Regions from separate parts of the Peribacillus sp. FSL H8-0477 genome, predicted to be linked through region 2. Evidence: a T-box and tRNA genes for the amino acid it is inferred to sense, from the RefSeq annotation. Region 2 holds a T-box; the other holds one or more tRNA genes.

Region 1 (11,887 bases), on a different contig from region 2:
CCGTTCCGCTCATCCACCAGCCAGTGCTTCTCTTCGGACTCCCCCACATAGGTATGCCTCCAGCATGAAGACATTGAGAAATAAAGCTTGAACAATCGTCCGTAAATTTTGGATAGGCAGGATTAAATTCATTCCACCAACGCTCTGCATATTGAACTGCCTTTAATCGACTATATCGGTAGTTTAGTCGTTCCGGTATTGATTCGACAGCTGGTACACCCGGGCCGCGTTCTTGATAGGAAGGTTGGATTTGCCAATCATCATTCAGTTTTCCAGAATGAAATAACGCTCTTCGCTGCTCCAGCTCCTCTTCAATATAAAACAATGTCCCGTGCTTGATTAAATATTTAAAATGCACCTGGTAATCCAACCAATGTTCATCGCCCTTTTCTGTATCATTTATAATACGTCCAATTGCTTGGACCCTCACAATTTCTGCATCTCTCGTTCGAAGGCATGCCCGTTTATTCACTAACCTATCGCTTCCGTTTTCACCATCCCCATCAATAACCAAAAGCTGCACACGCACGGCCAGTAAATCTTTTAGCTGCTCTTTCAATCTGCTTCCTCCTTGTCATCTTTTACTTCAATGTATGAATGACAGCTTGTTAAAAGTTTCAAAATGGTAAGGAAATATCGATCTCATAAAAAAAGCCTCTCCGAAGTTATGCGGAGAGACCAGCCAATCATTATTTATCCTGCATTTGTAATCCTTTTTCAATTTCTTGGAGAACTTCTTGATCCTGTTCTTCACTCTTAGCTAGCTTTAATGCCAGATATGCTTCATCCCCGCCAATTTTACCTATGGCCCAAGCCGCAGTTCCTCGAATCACAGGACGTGGATCCTCTCTTACCAGATCCATTAATTCAGGTAATGCTGTTTCATCCTTAAAATGAGCAAGAGCGATAATGGCATTACGTTGAATTGGTTTTTTTCCTCGCCATGATCCAGATACATGACCGAATTTATCCTTAAAGTCGCGATTACTCATCGTTAATAACGGACGCAGCAGTGGTTTAGCAAGTTCAGGATCAGGTTCCATTTCTTCATGAAAATGGTAGTCCTTCCCCTTATTTTCGGGACAAACGGTTTGACATGTATCACATCCATATAAACGGTTACCAAGCTTAGTTCGGTATTCATCCGGAAGAAATCCTTTTGTTTGTGTTAAAAAGGCTATGCATTTGCTCGAATCAAGCTGACCACCTTGAACCAGTGCTCCAGTCGGACATACATCCACACACTTATTGCACTCTCCACAGCGATCCTCCATGGGCGTATCCGGTTCAAATGGAAGACTCGTAATGATATCCCCTAAATACACATATGAACCAAACTCCGGGGTAATAATTGAGCAATTTTTTCCGCTCCAGCCAATTCCCGCACGCTCAGCTACAGCTCGATCCACCAACTCCCCAGTATCTACCATAGATTTAATGACTACCTCTGGTACTTTCTCTTTCAGGAATTCTTCTAGCAGTGCCATTTTTTTTCGTAACACCGTATGATAATCTGTTCCCCAAGACGCACGGCAAAAAATTCCGCGCCTCTCTCCCCTCTTACTTTGAGGAGGATTTTTCAGCTTTGAGGGATACGCCAGCGCAATTGAGATAATAGAACGAGCTTCTGGTACTACCAAAGCAGGATTTACCCGTTTTTCAATATCAGGCTCTTCAAAACCTGATTGATAGTTAAGCTCCTGCTGCCGAAGAAGTCTATTTTTCATTTCATCAAAAGTATTCGCTGTCGTGAAGCCAATCTTATCAATGCCAATTTCCTTACTATATATAATCAATTCTTGTTTAAGTGCTTGAAAATCCACGAATTATGCCTCTTTTCGTTGCTTACTATCACTACCAAATGGAACAACAACTTTTTAAACCATTGGTATCTATGATAAACTACTTTCAAGTATTTTTGGAGGTGTAACGTATGGAAATCTCGATTCATCCTGAACTCTGTAAGAAAGTCCCTGGTTTTAAGGCTGGCATTATCCAATATTCTGGCATAGAAGTAGGCCCATCACCACAAATGGTCAAAGGGAGACTTCAATTGTTTCAGGAATCCCTTTATTTTGATTTACTAGATAAAGAACTGACCGATTTTTCTGGTCTTAGAGAATGGCGCCAAATTTTTAAAGCAGCCGGAACCGATCCTTCCCGTTACCGACCTTCTGTAGAAGCTTTGTACAGAAGAATTAAAAAACAGAATTATCTTCTACCCGTCCATTCAGCCATAGATTTAAATACCTTTTTCTCCCTTCAATATGAAGTACCAATCGGCATTTATGATCTGGCTGAGCTTAAGACAGGAATCACCATCAGGATTGGTTATCCTAATGAAGAATATACGGGATTGAACAGCCGCACTAATTCCCTACATAATATGATTACATCAGCTGATGATTTGGGTCCTTTTGGGAGTCCATATATCGATTCAATCCGAACCAAGGTAACAGAAGAAACGACTGAAGCCCTTCAAATCATCTACTTAAAATCGTCTATTTCCATTGAGGAAGGCGATCAGTTGACAAAATCACTCATGAATATGTTTTTGCAAGTACACGGCGGAGAAGGTTCCTATCAAGTCCTTTCTTGCTGAATGCTGCATAAGGAAAAAAAACGCCCATTTTTAATTTGGGCGTTTTTAGTCCTCAACACTAGCTAAATCTAATTGCAGCTGTTGTGAAGCCAGTTTCTTATAAAGAGTATGGCTCTCTATCAATTGATGATGCGTTCCCCGCCCTGTAATCCGACCATCTTCTAGGACTAATAATTGATCGGCTTCAATAACCGTTGACAGCCGATGGGCAATAATTAATGTCGTACGGCCTTTCATTAAGTTCTTAATTGCATGCTGCACCAACTGCTCCGACTCACTGTCCAGATTAGATGTTGCTTCATCAAGCAAGAGAATACGCGGGTCCCGCAGGATAGCCCGGGCAATAGCAATACGCTGTCTTTGTCCCCCTGACAGCTTAACTCCTCGTTCCCCAACCTCTGTGTCATAACGGTTTGGCAATTTTTCAATAAAACGGTTGGCATTCGCCATACTTGCCGCGTGCCGAACTTCTTCGTCTGTAATATCCCTGCCTACTCCATAACAGATATTATCTCTAATAGTCCCTGTCATAACGGGACTATCTTGTGATACATACCCAATTTGTGACCGCCATAACGAAAGGTCTATATCAGAGATTTTCACACCGCCTATTGTAACAGTTCCGCTGTCTGGTTGATAAAATCGCTCTATCAGTGAAAAAATAGTTGTTTTACCACCACCGCTTGGACCCACTAATGCGATTGTACTAGTTGCAGGTACTGTAAAAGACACGCTAGTCAATATAGGTTTTGAGTGTTCGTACGAAAACATAACCTGTTCAAAGGTTAAATCGCCATGCATGACTCCTTCTTTTCCCGCGTATGATTCTTGCTCTAAATTAAGCAGATGCTGAATCCGGTCTGTAGCCCCCAGCGCTTTCTGAAATGCAGTAAAAAAGGAAGCCATCTGGCTGAAAGGAACGACAATTTGGAACATATAAATAATAATAGCCACAAGAGTTCCTGCAGTTAACGCACCTGAAGCTACTCTAATTCCGCCGTAACCGATTAATATCACCAGAATCATCATCATAATAGTCGTCATAAAGGGAGAAATAACGGCCTGAATTCTTGCTTCCTTTAACCCAAAACGAAATAATTTTCCGACTCCTGAGAACCCTTTCTCCTTTTCCAGTGCCTCACCGTTATAGGATTTGACCAATCGAATTTCACTTAAGACCCTTCCCAAGTTCCCGCTGAAAGAAGCCATCTCGTCCTGTGTTGATCGAGATACTTTATACATCTTCCTTCCAAGAGGCATTAAAATTAGTAAAGATATTGGAATGATTCCAAGCATAATAGAAGTCATTCGCCAATCAAGCATAAATAATATGATTATAGAGCCAATAATAGAGACAATTCCCGAAATAAACGTAACCAAATGATTGGTTATTACAGTCTTAATTGTAGTTGTATCTTGGGTAATTCTGCTCAATGTTTCTCCTGATTGATTTGCATCAAAAAAGGAAACAGGTAACCGCAGCACATGGTCCCATAACTTCCGACGAATACCTGCGACCAAATTCTCACCGATGTACATTAAAAAATAAAAGGAAACCCCACCTGCGACTGTCTGAATAATAAATGCTGCCAACAGCAGGATAATCACGCCTGTTTCTATTCCACTTCCAGACATCTGATCTACAAGTCCTTTTGTAAACAAGGGGACAATTAACGCGGCTCCTGTTTCCAACAGACTTAATCCGATTACAAAAACAATCATTGCAATCGGGAGCTTCTCGGATTTTAATAGTACAAAAAACGACCGCCAATTAGCTTTCGGTTCCACCTTTACCTCACTCATTCATTTTCCTCCACCCCAACAATTAGTTAAATTATAGGCAAAATCCAAGTTTATTACAAATATTGAAAACAAAAAAAACACACCATAATGGTATGCACAAAGAAAAAACGCAATATTTCGTTCTCATATGTAACGAAAAACTGCGTTGTGATATGTATGGAGCGGGTGAAGGGAATCGAACCCTCATCATCAGCTTGGAAGGCTGAGGTTTTACCACTAAACTACACCCGCATATATGATTTTTATGGAGCGGGTGAAGGGAATCGAACCCTCATCATCAGCTTGGAAGGCTGAGGTTTTACCACTAAACTACACCCGCATATATGATTTTTTTATGGAGCGGGTGAAGAGAATCGAACTCTCATCATCAGCTTGGAAGGCTGAGGTTTTACCACTAAACTACACCCGCAGATATTGTTGAATCTTGTCGAAAAACTTAACAGAATTAATTATAGTCCCTTTTCTAAAGATATGCAACCCCATAATCAGACTTTCTATTTATTTTTATGCAAACATATCGGACTTATGACTCTCTAAAACTAAAGAAAAGCTCCTCTGCATGCAAAAGAACTTTTCTAAAAGCTTAAGACCAAATGACTTCCATGAATTTCGGATACGATTCTTCTGCTGTTTCAAGCAGCATAATTAATTTTCTAAAAGCAACATCTGCATTGAGTTCGCCCTCAACCAAATAAGAATACCGAATGGATACTATTCCATCCTCTTCATAAAACTTAGAATATCGGTAATCTGTATTAAATTGATTAATAAGCTCATAGATAGCCGTCTTCTTTTCTGGATTTTTAATTTCGGCTACATTGAAACAGAATAGATCAGCTATGTCTCCTCTTTCATTAAAAGCACAGCCAATAATAACTTTCCAGCCATCCTTCAGCTTCTGCTCAGCTCTAAAAAAAGTTGACCCGTCTTGATTCTGCTTTTCTTCCATTTGTATTTTTTCTCTGCCTAAGAAATTTCTGAATTTCACTGCGCTTGACATACAACCCTCACCTCTCTGTATACTTTATATTTTATACCGAATCCTTCCAAATTTACAGACTTTTCAGCGAAATTAATCTAATAAACTACTTTTATGGTTAATCCTGATTTAAATACCACAAAAAACAGCGGATGCCCCATGTTTCTGGCATCCGCTGCTTTTTTAAACACGCCTAAACGTTCTTTTCAAAGGTGTGGTTATTCTAGTTATATACCCGCTGCTTTCAAAACTAAACCCTTTTCGACAAAATTATTTTAATTTTGCTAAGATAGGGAAAAGTTCGTGTAAATTAATTATTTCATAGTCAGGTATAACATGATTACGTTCCTTCTCATGACGGTTAATCCATACGGAAGAAATCCCTGCTCTGGATGCCCCAAGAATGTCCGTCATTAGATTGTCTCCCACCATTATCACTTCTTCTTTTTTCAAATTCATCAGCTTCAGGGCATGCTCAAAAATCCCTGGGTCTGGTTTACCGCGGCCAAAATCACCTGAAATAACTATTTGATCAAAATAAGGGACTAATTCTGGCGTAATTTCAAGCTTAGTATGCTGTAAATCCGGTGAACCATTTGTTAACAATAGCAGCTGGTACTCTTCTTTTAACTGATTCAGAACTTCATAGGAGTCATCATACACGATTGGATTTTTCTTTCGTTCAAGCGGAAACATTTCGGCAAGCTCTTTACCATAGTCAGGGTTGTCGATTCCTAATGCTTGCAAGCCTCCTGTCCAAGCATCTTTACGATAACCTGGAACAATTTCCTTCATCTTTCGGAAATTCACTTCATCATCAAGGAAGTTCCCCCAAAGCCCTTCAAACGGATTTATTCCAATTAATTGTGTAAACTCATACGTCTCATATGATGCATACAGCTCACGTGCTTCTCTCCGCACCGCTTCTTCAAGCTGCTTGCCATCGATGCCGAATTTTTGACCAGCTGCCCTGCACGTAGCGTCAAAAGCTTTTGCTACACTTTGTTGATCCCAAAGCAGTGTATCATCCAAATCAAAAAAGATTGCTTTTACCATATCTGACATCCCCCTTATGTACCCCAGTAATCCTCAACTTAATGATAAACTACATTAACCCGTCAAGAAAGAAAAAATCCTCAAAAGCATTCTGCCTTTGAGGAAAGTCCTACACTATTTATGGTTTTAAAACGACTTTTACACATTCATCTTCATGATCATTAAATATTTTGTAGGCTTCGCTTGCTTGTTCTAGTGGAATTTTGTGAGAAATAATCTCCGTTGGATCAAATTCCTTAGCTGTAATCATGTTAAAAATCTTCGGCATTAAATGAATCACTGGTGCTTGTCCCATTTTAAGATTAATATTTCTCTCAAATAAATTACCTAGCGGGAACATGTTATATTTAGATCCATACACACCAGTCAGTTGAATCGTTCCAAATTTCCGAACTGCATTCAATCCAATATCTATTGCACTTAACGTACCTCCCTGCAGCTTCAACTTTTGCTCAACGGCTTCAACCACAGATTTTTTTCCGTCCATTCCTACACAATCGATAACAACATCTGCACCGCCGCTCGTTATTTCTTTAAGGTAACTTCCCATATTGTTATACTCATCGAAATTATATATTTCGACTTTATTCATACTCTTGGCACGATTTAATCGATAAGGAAGATTATCAACGGCAATAACTCGTTTTGCTCCCTTCATCCAGGCAAATTTTTGTGCCATTAATCCGATTGGACCACATCCAAGAACGACTACTGTATCTCCTTTTTTCACACCAGCATTTTCAACAGACCAATAGGCAGTGGGAAGAACATCTGACATAAACAAAACTGCCTCATCTTCAAGCTCACACGATTCAGGGATTATGAACGGCATAAAGTTTCCATACGGTACACGTAAAAATTCAGCTTGTCCACCTGGATAATTACCATAACGTTCCGTAAACCCAAAGTATCCACCTGTATCAATATCTTCATTCCTATTTGAATGATCACACTGACTTTCCATATCATGCTCACAATAAAAACAATGACCGCAAGCAATATTGAACGGGAGAACCACTCTGTCCCCTTTTTTTACTTTAGTCACCTCTGGACCTACTTCTTCTACGATTCCCATCGGTTCATGACCAATGACATAATCCTTCTGCGCAGGCAGCGCACCTTGATAAATGTGAAGATCCGAACCACAAATTGCTGTCGAAGTAATCCGCACAATAATATCATCTTTCATTTGAAGTTTTGGATCTTCTACTTGTTTAACTTGAATATCCTTTGCCCCCTGAAAAGTAACTGCCTTCATCTAATCATCCTCCTAAATTAAAATAGTCTTTTATTTGTATACCCATTCGTTATTAATTTATGTCATTTTTTAACTAAATTCACATAGATGATTTTCTATTGATTTGGAAAATAATGTTTGCGACAATTTACATTCGTACTAGAAAAGATTACTATTAATCTAAATAAATAATCTATTAAGGAGTATTATGTTAAAAAATCACGAATATTATCAAAATCAATACCGATTAATTCTTAAAAGTTTTATGGGGATGATCTCTTTCTTACTCTTAGTCGGTATATCTGTTTCTCCAATCAATTGGAAGAACGACCCTTTCGACATGTCTTTACAAGTTGTATTGATAACAGGAATTATCATATCTTTGATTTTTTATGTAAAAAATGAAGGCAGGCTTTATAAAACAATATTCATAGTTTTAATAACTGTATATTTTTACTTAAAGTTTTGGACTTTTCCCGACACAGCAATTATGTTGGCTATATTCGCTATGGCCCCGTTAATCCCGATTTTTTTATTTGATAAAATAGGTTTTTACATCGTCTTTTCTTTAAATATCATACTTGGTCCGGTCTTCATCAATGTCATCTCTCAAACAAATCTACAATATACTTATTTTTATGTTTCATTAGACGCATTTGGCAATACACTTAACTTCATTGCTATACAAGTAATTTTGCTATTTGTATTTATCAGTACGAATAATAGAATGGCCTCAGCAAAATCCTTTCATCAAGAACTTCAACAAGCCAAACAATTACATTCTGTTGGACAAATGGCCGCTACGATAGCACACGAAATAAGAAATCCTATTACAGTAGTAAAAGGATTTGCTCAACTATTAGATCAAAAAGAGGAATTGACCGAAACAGAAAAATTTTATATCCAGACTATGCTTACTGAACTGGAGTATACTCAAGTCATTATTAATGATTATTTATCATTAGCTAAACATCAAACAGGTATTGTTCAGGTCATCGCCTTAAATGATGAGATTAAAAAAACAGCAGATCTGTTAACGAGCTTTGCTAATCAACGGAACATAGGCATAGTACTAAAACCCAATCATGACTTATATATTAAAATGGACCCGATCGAGCTTAAACAGCTTTTAGTCAATATTATTAAAAACGGTATTGAATCAATGGATAGAGCAGGCTTTATTACCATAGAAACTGAACAAGATCAGGATATGGCAAAAATAATGATTACGGATACAGGAATTGGGCTTACGAAGAATCAAATCGATGTTCTTGGCACCCCTTTTTACTCACTTAAAGAGCGGGGCACCGGGATTGGTTTAACTGTTTGTTATAATATTATTCAAAAATATAAAGGGAAAATCGTTGTTACAAGTAAATTAACGATTGGGACAACCTTCACCATATACATTCCTTTATGCTCGACATAAAAAGGCAACAGGTAAAAGTCGATTAAGAACTTTTACCTGCTGCCTTTTTATTAAGGAATCATCCAAGATAGTACGCCATTTTGCAAGAAGGTCATAATACCAATAAGGATAACTAGAAAAATACTATGCTTTATCGTAAAGCGGAATAACTCTGATTCTTTCCCCGCAAGACCTACTGCCGCACAAGCTACTGCTATTGATTGAGGTGAAATCATTTTACCGGTAACCCCACCCGAAGAGTTCGCTGATACAGCAAGCACTGGATCCATGCCGATAGAATTTGCTGTAACTTGCTGCATATTACCAAAGAGCAGGTTTGATGAAGTATCAGAGCCAGTAATAAACACGCCAAGCCATCCCAGTATTGGAGAGAAGAAAGGAAATAGGAATCCTGTTTTCGCTAATACCATCCCCATTGCTGTACTCATGCCTGAAGCATTTGTCACATATGCATAACCGACAACTGACGCAATCGTAATAATTGGGAATTTCAACTCATTTAATGTCTCAGTAAAAGTAAGCAGCCAATCCTTCCAGGAAATTCGGAAAATAAATTTTGTTATAATCGCCGCAATAAGAACGGCAGTTCCAGCAGCTCCTAAAAACTCAAGTTTATAAAATGCCGGTACGGCATCCCCAGCAACATTTATAACTTTATTATTCAGTAAAGGAACATTAGGAATAAATGTAAAGACTTGTCCTATTGAATTAAGTCCAGTTAAAAATAGGTTGCTGCCCTCATAATGTCCCGTTAAAGCTTGCTTAACTACTGGGATTCCCCAGATGGAAATGATAGCCGTTAAAATTAAAAAAGGCGACCATGCCTTTAGAACTTGTCTGCCTGTATGTGGTTGATCCTCATCTGCTTCATTCACAGCGAGAGTTGACGCCAATTCTTGTTCGGATGAAAAGCGAAAAATAGTTTTTGGTTTCCAAAACTTTAGAAATATCCCTAATGCAAGAATAGATACTAAGGCTGACAAAATATCTGGAAGTTCTGGTCCGAGGTAGTTTGAACTTAAAAATTGAGTTATGGAAAAGGTAATACCCGTTACTAAAATGGCTGGCATTACTTCTAGTGCTTTTTTAAAGCCTGCCATAATAACAACTAAATAAAATGGGATAAATATTGATAAAAACGGTAATTGGCGCCCTACCATTTTTGAAATTTCAATTGCAGGAATTCCCGTTGGCCCTTCTAAAGCCAGAATTGGTGCGCCGATAGCCCCAAATGCAACTGGGGCTGTATTTGCAATTAAACACAATCCTGCAGCATACAGTGGATTAAATCCTAGCCCAACAAGCAGTGCAGCCGATATCGCAACAGGAGCACCAAAACCAGCAGCTCCTTCAAGAAATGCACCAAAAGAGAAGGCTACTAATAATGCTTGCAGACGGCGGTCCTCAGTAATCGAAATGATTGAATTACGGATAATATCAAATTGTCCTGTTTTGACAGTCAGTTTATACAAAAAAACGGAACTAATAATAATCCAGCCAATAGGGATTATACCGTATACTGCACCATGTGTAGCTGACATGACCGCCAATTGAGCAGGCATTCCAAATGCAGCTACTGCTAAAATCAAAGCAATCAATAACGTAGTCAGACCTGCTATATACCCTTTCATTCTTTTAATTGCCAAAGCCCAGAAAAAATATAGTATTGGAATAACAGCAACTAACGCAGTCAGACCTAGACTTCCCCCTACTGCAGTTACGTCTTGTACAAAAGTCATAACATACCTCCATTTTAAAAACAGAATACAGTCACAAGTAAACGCTTACATAATTAGGTACAATCATAATACAAAATATTTTTGAAGTTACCCCTGGCTGTTCCTGCTTTTACACAACGATCAATTGTGAATGAAGATTTGCTTTACTCGACTCTCCCTGATTCATTATAAAGCCCGCCCCCGCCTCTCTTCACCCCCTTAGATTAACTTTATCACCCTTAAAACTTTTAATCTTTTATCCTATTCTATACAAGTTGTAAATAGATTTCCATATATTTTTTGTTTTATCAAATAATTCTTTAAATTTATAATGGCCTAGAAAGAAGAGATCTCTGTTTAGTGGACACGTTGCCTTGGAGTGGGTGTTTTCTCTATTTGCTTGCTGCTTTTGAATTATTCCCGTCTGAGATGGCGATAATCCCGTCACCAAACGAGTTATTCCCGTCTGTGGAAATACTAATCCCGTCTGAACATGCTTTATTCCCGTCTAGGACTATTTTTAATGGTTTAGACCTATTTCGTTATGAATGGCATTAAAATTCAAACAGAAAAAAGACTTCGTATATGACATACGAAGTCTTTTTAGTAATACCTGAGGCCGGACTTGAACCGGCACGCCTTACGGCACCGCATTTTGAGTGCGGCGTGTCTGCCATTCCACCACTCAGGCAAATAATTGGAGGCGGCAACCGGAATCGAACCGGTGGTAAAGGTTTTGCAGACCTCTGCCTTACCGCTTGGCTATGCCGCCAATATTTATTGGAGCGGAAGACGGGGTTCGAACCCGCGACCCCAACCTTGGCAAGGTTGTATTCTACCACTGAACTACTTCCGCTAATGGCTGGGCTAGCAGGATTTGAACCTACGCATGACGGAGTCAAAGTCCGTTGCCTTACCGCTTGGCTATAGCCCATTAGTATCTATATATTAAGTATATTTTCTCAAAAAAAAATGGGGCGACTGATGGGAATCGAACCCACGAATGCCTGAACCACAATCAGGTGCGTTAACCACTTCGCCACAACCGCCATGATAAGAGAAA
Region 2 (11,887 bases):
GTCAGAAGATGTGAAAGTTATCAATTTAGAACTTGAATCACCCAATGAAGCATTAGCTCTTTTGGGCAATGGAGATGCGAATGTAAAAGTTCTTGAAAATGAGCTGAACATATCCATCATTACAAGAGGCGAAGCAATTGCAGTCGCAGGTGAGCTGTCTCAAGTAGAGGCTGCACAAAGTATTTTAACAGCATTGTTATCCGTGATTCGCCGAGGAATTAACATTAGTTCAAGAGATGTGGTTTATGCCATAGAATTATTTGGTAAAGGGACAATTGAATATTTTAGCGACCTTTATGAAGAAGAAATATCTCGGACTGCTAAGGGAAAGATTATTCGGGTTAAAACACTTGGTCAACGACATTATATCCATTCAATCCGCAAACATGATCTCGTATTTGGGATCGGTCCTGCAGGTACAGGAAAAACCTATTTGGCGGTTGTGATGGCGATTAACGCCTTGAAAAACGGCGAGGTTAAACGAATTATCTTAACAAGGCCGGCTGTAGAAGCAGGAGAGAGTCTAGGCTTTCTTCCAGGTGACTTGAAGGAAAAGGTTGATCCTTATTTAAGACCGCTGTACGATGCCCTTCATGACCTCCTTGGGCTGGAGCAAACACAACGAATGATCGAACGAGGCACGATTGAGATTGCTCCGCTTGCTTATATGAGGGGCCGAACACTAGACGATGCTTTTGTTATTCTAGATGAAGCGCAAAATACGACTCAGGCACAAATGAAGATGTTTTTAACAAGACTTGGGTTTGATTCGAAAATGGTCATCACGGGTGATCGTTCGCAGATTGATTTACCAAAGGGTGCCAAATCCGGGCTGCTGCGAGTAGAGGAAATCCTAAAAGGGGTTAAAGGCATTTCGTTTATTTATCTAGAGCAGAGTGACATTGTACGTCATCCACTAGTTGCCAGAATTATTTCTGCGTATGAAGAAGCGAATGAATAAGCATGTTCTGACCGTCATTTTTGGCGGTTTTTTTGTACCTCTTCACTAGGAAAGATGAAAGTTAATGAAAAAACTGTTATGATTTTACATAATTACTTTAAATTACATCTTTGTCTGTGGTTGACAGGAGGGAAAGCTTTGGGAAACGTACAGCGATATCTGGCGAAAGTAAAGGAACTGTTAGGAAATAGGCTGTTTAAACTGTTGTTATTTCTTTTGGTTGGCGTATTCAGCTACATAATGATGGTCTCGAATGTTACTCCTGAGAAAATAAATGTAAAACTGCTGGAGCCTGCTGAACAAACCATTAGAGCTACAAAAACGGTTGAAGATACATATCAAACCGAGTTAGAAAAGGATGAGGTAGCGAAGCAAGTTCCAGATGCATATACCTTGAAAAAAGAATATGCCCAGAATAAAGTTGATTTGATTTCTTCGATATTTGATTCGGGCCTTGAGGTCAAAAAAGAAATAGAAGATGAAGATGTAGAAAAGGCTAAGGAAAGTATTCCTGAACAGGCAGAGTCGTTGAAGGAAAAACTGACGGAAGAGGTAGCGAATGATCTTTCTGACTCAGTCTTCACCTCGCTGGTTAAGGCAAGTGAGCAGGAATTAAGAATTTCGAAGGACCTGACCATCACAGTCATTAATAAGGTCATGACGTCGTCTATTCCATCTAATGAAGTTGAAAATGCTAAGAGAAGGGCTGAAGAGGATCTGAAGCTAACCAGCCTCACGAAAGAAATGAAGCGAACGTCCATTGAGCTGGCACGATATGCGATTATTCAAAACTACTTTTTTGATCAAGAAAAAACAGAAGAGCAGCGGAGAAAGGTCATTGAAAGTGTCGAACCCGTGAAGATTCTTCAAGGGCAGATTATTGTTGAAGAAGGGCAATTAGTTGATCGTGAAATATATAGACAGCTTGAATTAGCTGGTTTCTTGAATGCGGAGGACAGTGTGCTTCCTTTCCTTGGTTTAGCATTATTTATCTTTGTTCTGATGGGTGGGTTTTATTACTATTTCCGCAGTCCAGATGCTGTGAAAACCAGTCAAAGTAATCAGATGCTGATCTTTATCATTACCTTTATGATAACGCTTGGAACAATGAAAATTATTAGTATGGTTGAGGAATTAAAATATGGTGAAATCTCATTTTTCTTTCCAATCGCTATGGCGGTTATGTTGGTAAGAATATTGCTAAATGAGCGGTACGCTATTGCGATGGCGGTTATTCTGGCCGGTTTTGGGACAATCCTCTTTAATGTCCATATACCAGGGAATTTAAACTTCTCTGTAGGTCTTTATTTTTTACTCAGTGGAATCAGTGCGATCATCATTCTGTCTAAGCGAAATTTTCAAGCTAAATTACTACAAGCAGGTCTTTTGCTTTCGGGGATGAATATTGTCATATTATTTGCGATTTTATTGATTACAAATGGTCATTATTCAGAGATTGAATATCTTTTCTATGTGCTGGGAGCTGGTATTTCCGGAATTGGGTCTTCAATCTTGACCATCGGTTTGCTGCCGTTTTTTGAAGCAGGTTTTGGGATTTTGTCCTCTTTAAAGCTGATTGAGTTATCGAATCCAAATCACCCGCTGCTGCGAAAAATACTAACCGATGCGCCTGGCACCTATCATCATAGCGTAATGGTTGCTAACTTGGCAGAAAGTGCCTGTGAAGCCATTGGGGCAAATGGGCTGCTTGCACGAGTTGGCTGTTATTATCATGATATTGGCAAAACACGCCGGCCGCAGTTTTTTATCGAAAATCAGCTGAATCAGGATAATCCACACGATAAACTGCCGCCAGGAACAAGTAAAGATATTATTATTGCTCATGCTGTTGATGGTGCGAATATGCTTAGAAAGGCAAAATTCCCGACTGAAATTGTTGATATTGCTGAGCAGCACCATGGAACAACCCTCCTAAAGTACTTTTATCATAAAGTGTGTAAAGATGGAGTAGAAATTAATGAAGCAGAATATCGTTATCCAGGCCCGAAAGCCCAAACAAAGGAAATAGCTGTTATTGGCATTGCTGACAGTGTTGAGGCGGCCGTTCGTTCCATGAATCATCCTACACAAGAAAAGATCGAAGAATTAGTCAAACAGATTATAAATGATCGAATACATGACAAACAGTTCGCAGAATGTGATATAACTATGAGGGAATTAAGTATAGTTCAGGACTCTTTATGTGAATCATTACATGGGATCTTCCATTCACGAATAGAGTACCCGGAACTGTCTAAATTAGAACAGAAGGTGAAAGCATGAAGGTAGTTATTGATTTTTTAGATGAAACCAACGAAGTATCGGAAGCAGCAATCATGCTCGTAGACAACATACTTCAATTTGCAGCTGAAGCAGAGTCAATCGAAGAAGGAAGCGAGCTGTCTGTTTCCTTTGTTGACAATGCTCGTATTCAAGAAATCAACAAGGAATTCCGTGAAAAGGATGCAGCCACAGATGTTATTTCCTTTGCAATGGAAGAAATGGGAGAGGACGAGTTAGCGATTGTTGGTGCTGATATGCCAAGGGTTTTAGGGGATATTATCATCTCAATCGAACGAACGAAGGAACAAGCGGCTGAATATGGACATTCCTTTGATCGTGAACTTGGCTTTCTCGCGCTGCATGGTTTCTTGCATTTATTAGGATATGACCATATGACTAAAGAAGATGAAACAGTCATGTTCACTAAACAAAAGGATATCTTAGCGGCTTATGGGCTATCCAGGTAGAGATAGACGACACCCGCTTTATAAAAGTTTTGTGTTTGCCTTTCAAGGGATATTTGAGTCCATGAAAACGGAAAGAAATTTACAGATTCATTTCACCGTCGCTGTGATTGTCGTATTTTTTGGTTTTTTCTTCAAGCTTTCGACCGTTGAGTGGTTGTTTGTATTGCTTGCCATTGCGGGAATTCTCACGCTTGAATTACTTAACACGGCAGTAGAACGAGTCGTGGACTTGGCGACAGACCAAGTTCATCCGCTGGCTAAGCAGGCGAAGGATTTCGCAGCAGGTGCGGTTTTGATTTATGCGATATTTTCTGTCATTATAGGGTTATTAATCTTTGTACCAAAAATTATTGATTACTTGGATCAATCAATAAGTCTTTAAAAAATAAACGTTTGTGAGTACAATGAGAGGGAGATGTGAAATGGAAACATCCCGTTTAATTGAAGAAGCAAAGATTGCACGAGAAAGAGCGTACGTACCTTATTCTAAGTTTAAGGTTGGCGCGGCTTTGTTGACCACTGATGGAAAGGTGTACCATGGCTGTAATATCGAAAACGCTGCGTATTCTATGTGTAACTGTGCAGAGCGTACGGCGTTATTTAAAGCTTACTCTGAGGGAGACAAGGAGTATGCGGCTATTGCAGTTGTGGCTGATACGCCAGGTCCGACTGCTCCGTGCGGGGCTTGCCGTCAAGTCATTTCAGAGCTGTGCCCGCGCGATATGAAAGTTATTTTAACAAACTTAAACGGAGACATCAAAGAACTTACAGTAGAGGAATTGCTTCCAGGAGCTTTTTCACCGGAGGATTTAAATGGATAAATTAGTAAGCGATACACAGGTAAAAGGATTTAAATCAGGTTTTATTTCGATTATTGGCCGTCCAAATGTCGGTAAAAGTACGTTTTTAAACCGCGTAATCGGGCAAAAAATTGCCATTATGAGCGATAAACCGCAGACAACACGTAATAAGGTTCAAGGGGTATTAACAACTAACGATTCGCAAATGATCTTTATCGATACACCAGGTATCCATAAACCAAAACATAAACTTGGCGATTTCATGATGAAGGTTGCTACGAATACACTTAAAGAAGTCGATTTAATTCTCTTTATGATAAATGCGGTTGAAGGTTTAGGACAAGGCGATCAATTTATCATCGAAAAGCTGCAAACAACAAAGACGCCTGTTTTCTTAGTGGTTAACAAAATCGATCAGCTGCACCCAGATGACCTGCTGCCATTGATTGAAAAATACCAAAAGCTATACCCGTTTACCGCAATTGTTCCAATTTCAGCGCTTGAAGGAAATAATGTGGAAACACTGCTTGAACAAATTAAAGTACACCTGCCAGAAGGACCGCAATTTTATCCAGCTGACCAGGTAACTGATCATCCAGAGCGTTTTATTATTTCTGAATTAATTCGTGAAAAGGTATTGCACCTTACACGGGAGGAGATTCCACATTCAGTAGCAGTGGCAATCGATTCGATTAAGAAAATGGATAATAGCGATACCATTAATGTAATGGCAACGATTGTGGTTGAACGTGATTCCCAAAAAGGCATTGTTATCGGCAAGCAAGGCAAGATGCTTAAAGAAGTGGGCACGAGAGCAAGAGTTGATATTGAGAATCTGCTGGGTTCTAAGGTCTTTCTTGAAATGTGGGTAAAGGTTCAAAAAGATTGGCGTAATAAAGCGTCACAGCTGCGTGACTTTGGTTTTAATGAAGATGAATATTGATAATTAACAAAAATTACGTCTCATGAAAATCGATACAAGGGTCAAGATAATCTTAAGGTCGGAGCCTTAAATTTGCTAGTCGGAAGGTGGGCTTAAAATGTTGAATTTTACCTGGAACGTGTTCAGCCAAACTGGTAATTTGGATACGTATCTTCTATTCAAGGAGATAGAGGTGGAAGGACAAGACAAACCCGATACAGACGAAGATCTAGCTTTAATGGATTCTATCTCTTAGATGATTCTTGGTCCTGGATTTGGTGGTGGCTTACCTTGCTTCAAAAATGTGAAGGTATCGTCATACGGCGGACTGATTATGGAGAAAACAATAAAATAGTCACTATATATACCCGTGAGTTTGGAAAGATTGGTGTGATGGCACGGGGTGCTCATAAACCGAGCAGCCGGCTTTCCGCCGTCACCCAGCTTTTCTACTACGGGTATTTTCTATTTATGCCTTCAAAAGGACTCGGCGGCTTACAGCAAGGGGAAATGATTGATTCAATGCGTTCGATTAGAGAAGACATTTTTGCAACGGCCTACGCTTCGTATGTCGTTGAATTGCTTGATAAAAGTGTCGATGACCGAACAGCGAATCCCTATCTTTTTGAGTTGCTGCATCAAACGCTGCATTATATCGATGAAGGCTATGATCCAGAAGTGTTAAAGTTTATTTTTGAAATGAAAATGCTTCAGGTTAACGGGTTGAATCCAGTTCTCGATCAATGTGCGGTTTGTGGAACAACTGAGGGAGAGTTTTCCTTTTCTATTAAAGAAGGCGGCTTTATCTGCCAGAAATGCTTGCAGCGCGATCGATATCATTTAAAAATTTCGCAAACAAGCGTTAAACTTCTTCGGCTGTTTTATTACTTTGATTTATCCAGGCTGGGCAATATTTCGATTAAACCGGAAACAAAGAAGGAACTACAGAAGATAATAGATGCATATTATGATGAATACTCCGGTCTGCATCTTAAATCAAAGAAATTTCTTAAGCAGATGGATGCGATGAAGGATGTCCTCGGTAAGCGGGAAACATAACTTTATGAGAATTTTTCTTGTCGCTGTTGACAATAGGATTGCACATCGTATAAAATTCTAAACATAAACTTATTCGTGCGTTGATGGAAAGTAGTACCTGAACTCATTCATAAAAGCGAACCTGGGATAGTGTAAGCCGGGGTATGAAAAGTCAGCGAAGGCATTCTGGAGCATTTAGAGTAATAAAAGAGGCCGTATTGACATACGGCAATTAGGGTGGAACCGCGGGTAAACTCTCGTCCCTATGCTAAGGCATAGCGACGGGAGTTTTTTGTTATTTAAAAAGTCCCAGTCGACTATGAAAAATTCGGAGGTGCGCAATGAATATTCAAAACATGATTTTAACTTTACAGCAGCATTGGTCCAATCAAGGTTGTATCTTAATGAATGCTTATGATGTAGAGAAAGGTGCAGGAACAATGAGTCCATATACGTTTTTACGGGCAATCGGACCTGAGCCGTGGAGCGTGGCGTATGTAGAGCCATCTCGCAGACCCGCTGACGGACGTTATGGTGAAAACCCTAACCGGCTTTATCAGCATCACCAATTTCAAGTGATTATGAAACCTTCACCTGACAATATTCAGGAACTTTACTTAGAATCTTTAAAGAAACTGGGAATTAATCCGCTTGAACATGATATACGTTTTGTTGAAGATAACTGGGAAAATCCGTCGCTTGGTTGTGCTGGACTGGGCTGGGAAGTGTGGCTTGATGGGATGGAAATTACTCAATTTACGTACTTCCAGCAAGTAGGAGGACTTGAGTGTAAACCCGTTTCAGTTGAAATTACGTATGGTATCGAACGGTTAGCTTCATACATTCAGGATAAAGAGAATGTCTTTGATTTGGAATGGACCGAAGGCTTTACTGTTCGTGATATCTTTGGGATGCCTGAATATGAACATTCAAAGTATACATTTGAAACGTCTAATTTAGAGATGTTGTTCCAACTATTTACGATGTATGAAAAAGAAGCTCATCGTCAAATGGAGGAAGGGCTCGTACATCCTGCTTATGATTATGTACTTAAATGCTCTCATGTCTTTAACCTTCTGGATGCTAAAGGAGCAATTTCGGTTACGGAAAGAACGGGCTATATCGGCAGATGCCGTAATCTTGCACGGAAGGTTGCTAAAACCTTCTATGATGAACGGGAAAAGCTTGGCTTCCCAATCTTAGCTAAGAAAGGAGAGGAAGAAGCATGAGTAAACGTGATCTTTTAATTGAAATTGGCCTTGAAGAAATGCCGGCACGATTTGTATCAGCTTCTATCGCACAGCTTTCAGATAAAATTCAGAAGTGGTTAAATGAAAATGCCATTGAATTCGGAGATGTGACCCTTTATTCAACCCCACGTCGTTTGGCTGTGATGGTTACAGATACTGCTGAATCGCAACGCGATATAGAGGAAGAAGCAAAAGGGCCAGCGAAAAGAATTGCTCTTGACGCAGAAGGAAATTGGTCAAAAGCGGCGATTGGCTTTACTAGAGGAAATGGTCTAACGGTGGAAGATATTTATTTTAAAGAAATAAACGGTGTTGAGTACGTGCACGTGAATAAATTTACGAAGGGGCAGCCAACCATCCAACTGCTTCCTGAACTGAAATCAATTATTACGGGCATGACATTCCCTAAAAACATGCGTTGGGCTGACCAGGAGCTCCGCTTTATCCGTCCAATTAAGTGGTTGACCGCTCTCTTTGGTCAAGATATTATTCCGTTTGAAATCGCTGGTGTTGAAACAGGACGCGAAACGAAGGGGCATCGATTCCTGGGTGGAAATGTCTTTATTGAAGCACCAAAACAATATGAAGCCGCTATGAAGCAGGAATTTGTTATTGCAGATGCGAATGTCCGCCGTGAAATGATTCTTGAGGGCATTAAAAAGATAGAAGAAGAAAAAGGCTGGATTATTCCTGTTGACGAAGATCTTCTAGAAGAAGTAAATAATTTAGTTGAATATCCTACTGTTCTTTTCGGTAGTTTTGAAGAAGAATTTCTTGAGCTCCCACAAGAAGTATTAATTACTTCAATGAAGGAGCACCAACGTTACTTCCCAGTCAAAGATAAGGATGGAAACCTCCTGTCCTTCTTCGTTACGGTTCGTAATGGAGATGACCGTCATCTAGACAAGGTATCAAAAGGGAATGAGAAGGTACTAAGAGCGCGCTTATCGGATGCTGCATTCTTCTATAAGGAAGATCAGAAAAAGGATATTGCTGATGCTTTGAAGAAATTAGATAACATCGTCTATCATGAGGAAATTGGTACGCTTTCTGAAAAAACAAATCGTGTCAAAAAACTGACAGAACTGCTGGCCGATCGATTGAATCTTACAGAGGAAAAAACGTATGCTGTTCGTGCAGCTGAAATTGCGAAGTTCGATTTGGTAAGCCAAATGGTGTATGAATTCCCAGAGCTTCAAGGATATATGGGAGAAAAATATGCCTTGTTAAAAGGTGAACCTAAAGAAGTAGCAGCGGCTATTAATGAGCATTATATGCCAAGACATGCTGATGATGCTGTTCCTCCTTCAACGATTGGTGCTGTGTTAAGTCTTGCGGAGAAGCTGGATACCATTACTTCTTTCTTTGCAATTGGTACAATCCCGACGGGTTCTCAAGATCCTTACGCACTAAGACGTCAAGCTAGTGGAATCGTTCAAATTTTATTAGAAAAGAAATGGGCGCTTTCGCTTGAGGAAATCTTGGAGATAGCACTTGCGGAAATTAAAGGATCAGATTTCATGAAACAAAGTAGTGAGGAAGTTCTTAAAGAGCTGTTGAATTTCTTTAGAGCCCGCATTAAGCATGCACTTAGTGATGTTGGTATTCGTTATGATGTGATTGATGCACTGATTCATGGTGAGATTGGACAATTAGCTAAACTTGCTGAACGTGCAGCTGTTCTTGATGAACAAAAAGACAATAGTGACTTTAAGCAGATTCTAGAAGCGGTCAGCCGGGTTATGAACATCGCAGGTAAATGTGAGACGCCTGTAGCAGTGGATCCTGCGTTATTTGAAAATGAATATGAGCGGGCCTTGTATGAAACGTTCATTAAGGTATCTGCTTCCTATGCGAAAACAAGCGATGAAAAAGAACATTTCACACTTCTTTCGTCGTTACAAAAAGATATTGAGAATTATTTTGAACACACGATGGTTATGGCTGATGATGCAGCGGTACGTAATAATCGGTTGTCGCTTATGAAGGAAATTAGTAATTTAGCTGCAAGTTTTGCAGCTATGAATAAAATTATCACGGCATAAAACAATCGCAAATACCGGATATCCCTATATTGACAGGGTATCCGGTATTTGTATAAACACAAAGAAGCGCGGTTGTCCGCTAAAGACTTTATCCGCATTTTTTTCCGTATACATGGTATAGTATAAGTATTAATACATATATAAAGTACTTTCATTCAGTTAGGTTAAATAGGGTGGTGATTAAAATCGAACTGAGTAAACGTCAGGAACGAATATTGCAAATTGTTAAGCAAGATGGGCCAATTACGGGTGAACATATTGCTGATCAGCTTAATTTGACAAGGGCGACGCTAAGACCTGATTTAGCGATTTTGACGATGGCAGGTTTTCTTGATGCCAGACCACGAGTGGGTTATTTCTATACAGGAAAATCCGGAACACAATTATTAACGGACAGCTTAAATCATATCTATGTAAAAGATTATCAATCCATTCCTGTTGTGGTTGATGAGAGTATTTCAGTATATGATGCGATCGTTACCATGTTTTTGGAGGACGTAGGCACATTGTTTGTTGTTGATAAACATGCGCTGCTCGTCGGGGTGCTCTCGAGAAAAGATCTTTTACGAGCAAGCATTGGTAAACAGGAGCTGACAACCATTCCTGTTAATATTATTATGACGCGCATGCCAAACATTACGGTATGTACTCGAGAAGATCTGCTGATTGACGTGGCTAAGAAATTAATAGAAAAACAAATTGACGCCTTACCAGTTGTTAAAGAAACAGAGAAAGGCTTTGAAGTGACTGGACGAGTTACCAAATCCAATATTACAAAAGCTTTCCTTGAGTTAGCTGAAGAAAGCTACTAGGAATTCAGGAGGAATGGGGAGAAGTATGGGGAATTCAATTATTTATGTAGTTTCCGATTCTGTAGGAGAAACGGCTGATATGGTTACTAAAGCTGCAGCCAGCCAATTTGCAAGTGCGGCTTTTTCTTTAAAGCGGATTCCATATGTAGAAGATGAACAACATATTGAAGAAGTAATCGGACTTGCAAAGCTTGAAAATGGAATTATTGCGTATACACTTGTGAAGCCTGCAATCAGAACGTATATGAAAACCAGAGCTGAGCAGGAAGGAATTATTTCTTATGACATCCTCGGACCATTAATTGATATTCTTCAAGTTAAATCAGAAGTGGCGCCCTTTAATGAACCTGGAATGGTGCGTAAACTGGATGAAGATTACTTCAAACGAGTTGAGGCAATTGAATTTGCCGTTAAATATGATGATGGACGAGACCCAAGAGGTATTTTAAGAGCAGATATCGTATTAGTCGGTGTATCGCGGACATCAAAAACACCGCTGTCCCAGTACCTAGCTCATAAACGATATCGTGTTGCCAATGTACCTTTAGTTCCAGAGGTAGATCCTCCGGAAGAATTGTTTTTGGTTTCACCAGAAAAGTGCTTCGGGTTAAAGATCAGTCCGGAGAAATTGAATGATATTCGCCGGGAACGCTTAAAAACTCTCGGATTGAATGATCAAGCCATCTATGCAAACATGGAGCGGATAAAAGATGAATTGACTTATTTCGATTCAATTGTCTCTCGTTTACAATGTCCTATTATTGATGTGACGAATAAAGCTGTTGAAGAAACAGCTAATACATTGATTAACCTTATTAATAACCGCCGCTAGACCATTCTGATTCTGTAGATTGACCATTACCATTGGTACATGTGTTATTCTGAGGGCCTTTATAAGGCTCCTTTTTCTTTGTAACCTGTTGAATTTATTAAAAAACTTTCTAGTAGCATCTTTACGAAAAATGTATTATAATAAAAAATTGTGAGAAAAATGTTTTCTATAGGTTTAGAGATCATATATCCGGAATAAACTATAAATAATGTGAAGTCAAGGTTTTCTTCGTGAAATTATTCGACAGAATCGCATATCTATAAACATTCGAGGGAGAAAAAAAGGATAATGCAGAATGATGTAGAATGTAAAGATATGAAAGATAAACCAACCATTTTTGTAGACGCTGATGCTTGTCCTGTAAAGGCGGAAACACTGAAAATTGCTAAGCGGTTTACTTTACCTGTCACCTTTGTTGCTTCATATAAAAATATGATGAATGAGCCAGAGGGACATTGGGTTTACGTAGATGCGGAT

What was found. A T-box is a leader RNA that pairs with one kind of tRNA and senses whether it is charged. The one in region 2 lies ahead of glyQ (glycine--tRNA ligase subunit alpha), so its partner is inferred to be a tRNA-Gly.
Region 1: it encodes a tRNA-Gly, which carries the amino acid that the T-box ahead of glyQ (glycine--tRNA ligase subunit alpha) is inferred to sense. The anticodon was not compared.

Annotation. Positions count from the first base shown of each region.
Region 1 is NZ_JBBODE010000002.1:655,129-667,015, reverse strand. Features, by position in the region: gene MHI18_RS14975 (amidase domain-containing protein) at 1-559, opposite strand, end outside; gene queG (tRNA epoxyqueuosine(34) reductase QueG) at 690-1,823, opposite strand; gene MHI18_RS14965 (B3/B4 domain-containing protein) at 1,934-2,602, shown strand; gene MHI18_RS14960 (ABC transporter ATP-binding protein) at 2,648-4,405, opposite strand; tRNA gene MHI18_RS14955 (tRNA-Gly) at 4,563-4,636, opposite strand; tRNA gene MHI18_RS14950 (tRNA-Gly) at 4,651-4,724, opposite strand; tRNA gene MHI18_RS14945 (tRNA-Gly) at 4,741-4,814, opposite strand; gene MHI18_RS14940 (YbjN domain-containing protein) at 4,989-5,405, opposite strand; gene MHI18_RS14935 (HAD family hydrolase) at 5,655-6,440, opposite strand; gene MHI18_RS14930 (zinc-dependent alcohol dehydrogenase) at 6,559-7,698, opposite strand; gene MHI18_RS14925 (HAMP domain-containing sensor histidine kinase) at 7,886-9,106, shown strand; gene MHI18_RS14920 (L-lactate permease) at 9,157-10,845, opposite strand; tRNA gene MHI18_RS14915 (tRNA-Leu) at 11,435-11,515, opposite strand; tRNA gene MHI18_RS14910 (tRNA-Cys) at 11,523-11,596, opposite strand; tRNA gene MHI18_RS14905 (tRNA-Gly) at 11,606-11,680, opposite strand; tRNA gene MHI18_RS14900 (tRNA-Gln) at 11,684-11,758, opposite strand; tRNA gene MHI18_RS14895 (tRNA-His) at 11,798-11,873, opposite strand.
Region 2 is NZ_JBBODE010000001.1:1,143,327-1,155,213, reverse strand. Features, by position in the region: gene MHI18_RS05980 (PhoH family protein) at 1-961, shown strand, start outside; gene MHI18_RS05975 (HD family phosphohydrolase) at 1,100-3,244, shown strand; gene ybeY (rRNA maturation RNase YbeY) at 3,241-3,711, shown strand; gene MHI18_RS05965 (diacylglycerol kinase family protein) at 3,695-4,093, shown strand; gene MHI18_RS05960 (cytidine deaminase) at 4,134-4,532, shown strand; gene era (GTPase Era) at 4,525-5,454, shown strand; gene MHI18_RS05950 (YqzL family protein) at 5,552-5,689, shown strand; gene recO (DNA repair protein RecO) at 5,725-6,492, shown strand; T-box leader at 6,564-6,739, shown strand; gene glyQ (glycine--tRNA ligase subunit alpha) at 6,813-7,700, shown strand; gene glyS (glycine--tRNA ligase subunit beta) at 7,697-9,766, shown strand; gene MHI18_RS05930 (helix-turn-helix transcriptional regulator) at 9,940-10,578, shown strand; gene MHI18_RS05925 (pyruvate, water dikinase regulatory protein) at 10,604-11,410, shown strand; gene MHI18_RS05920 (YaiI/YqxD family protein) at 11,699-11,887, shown strand, end outside.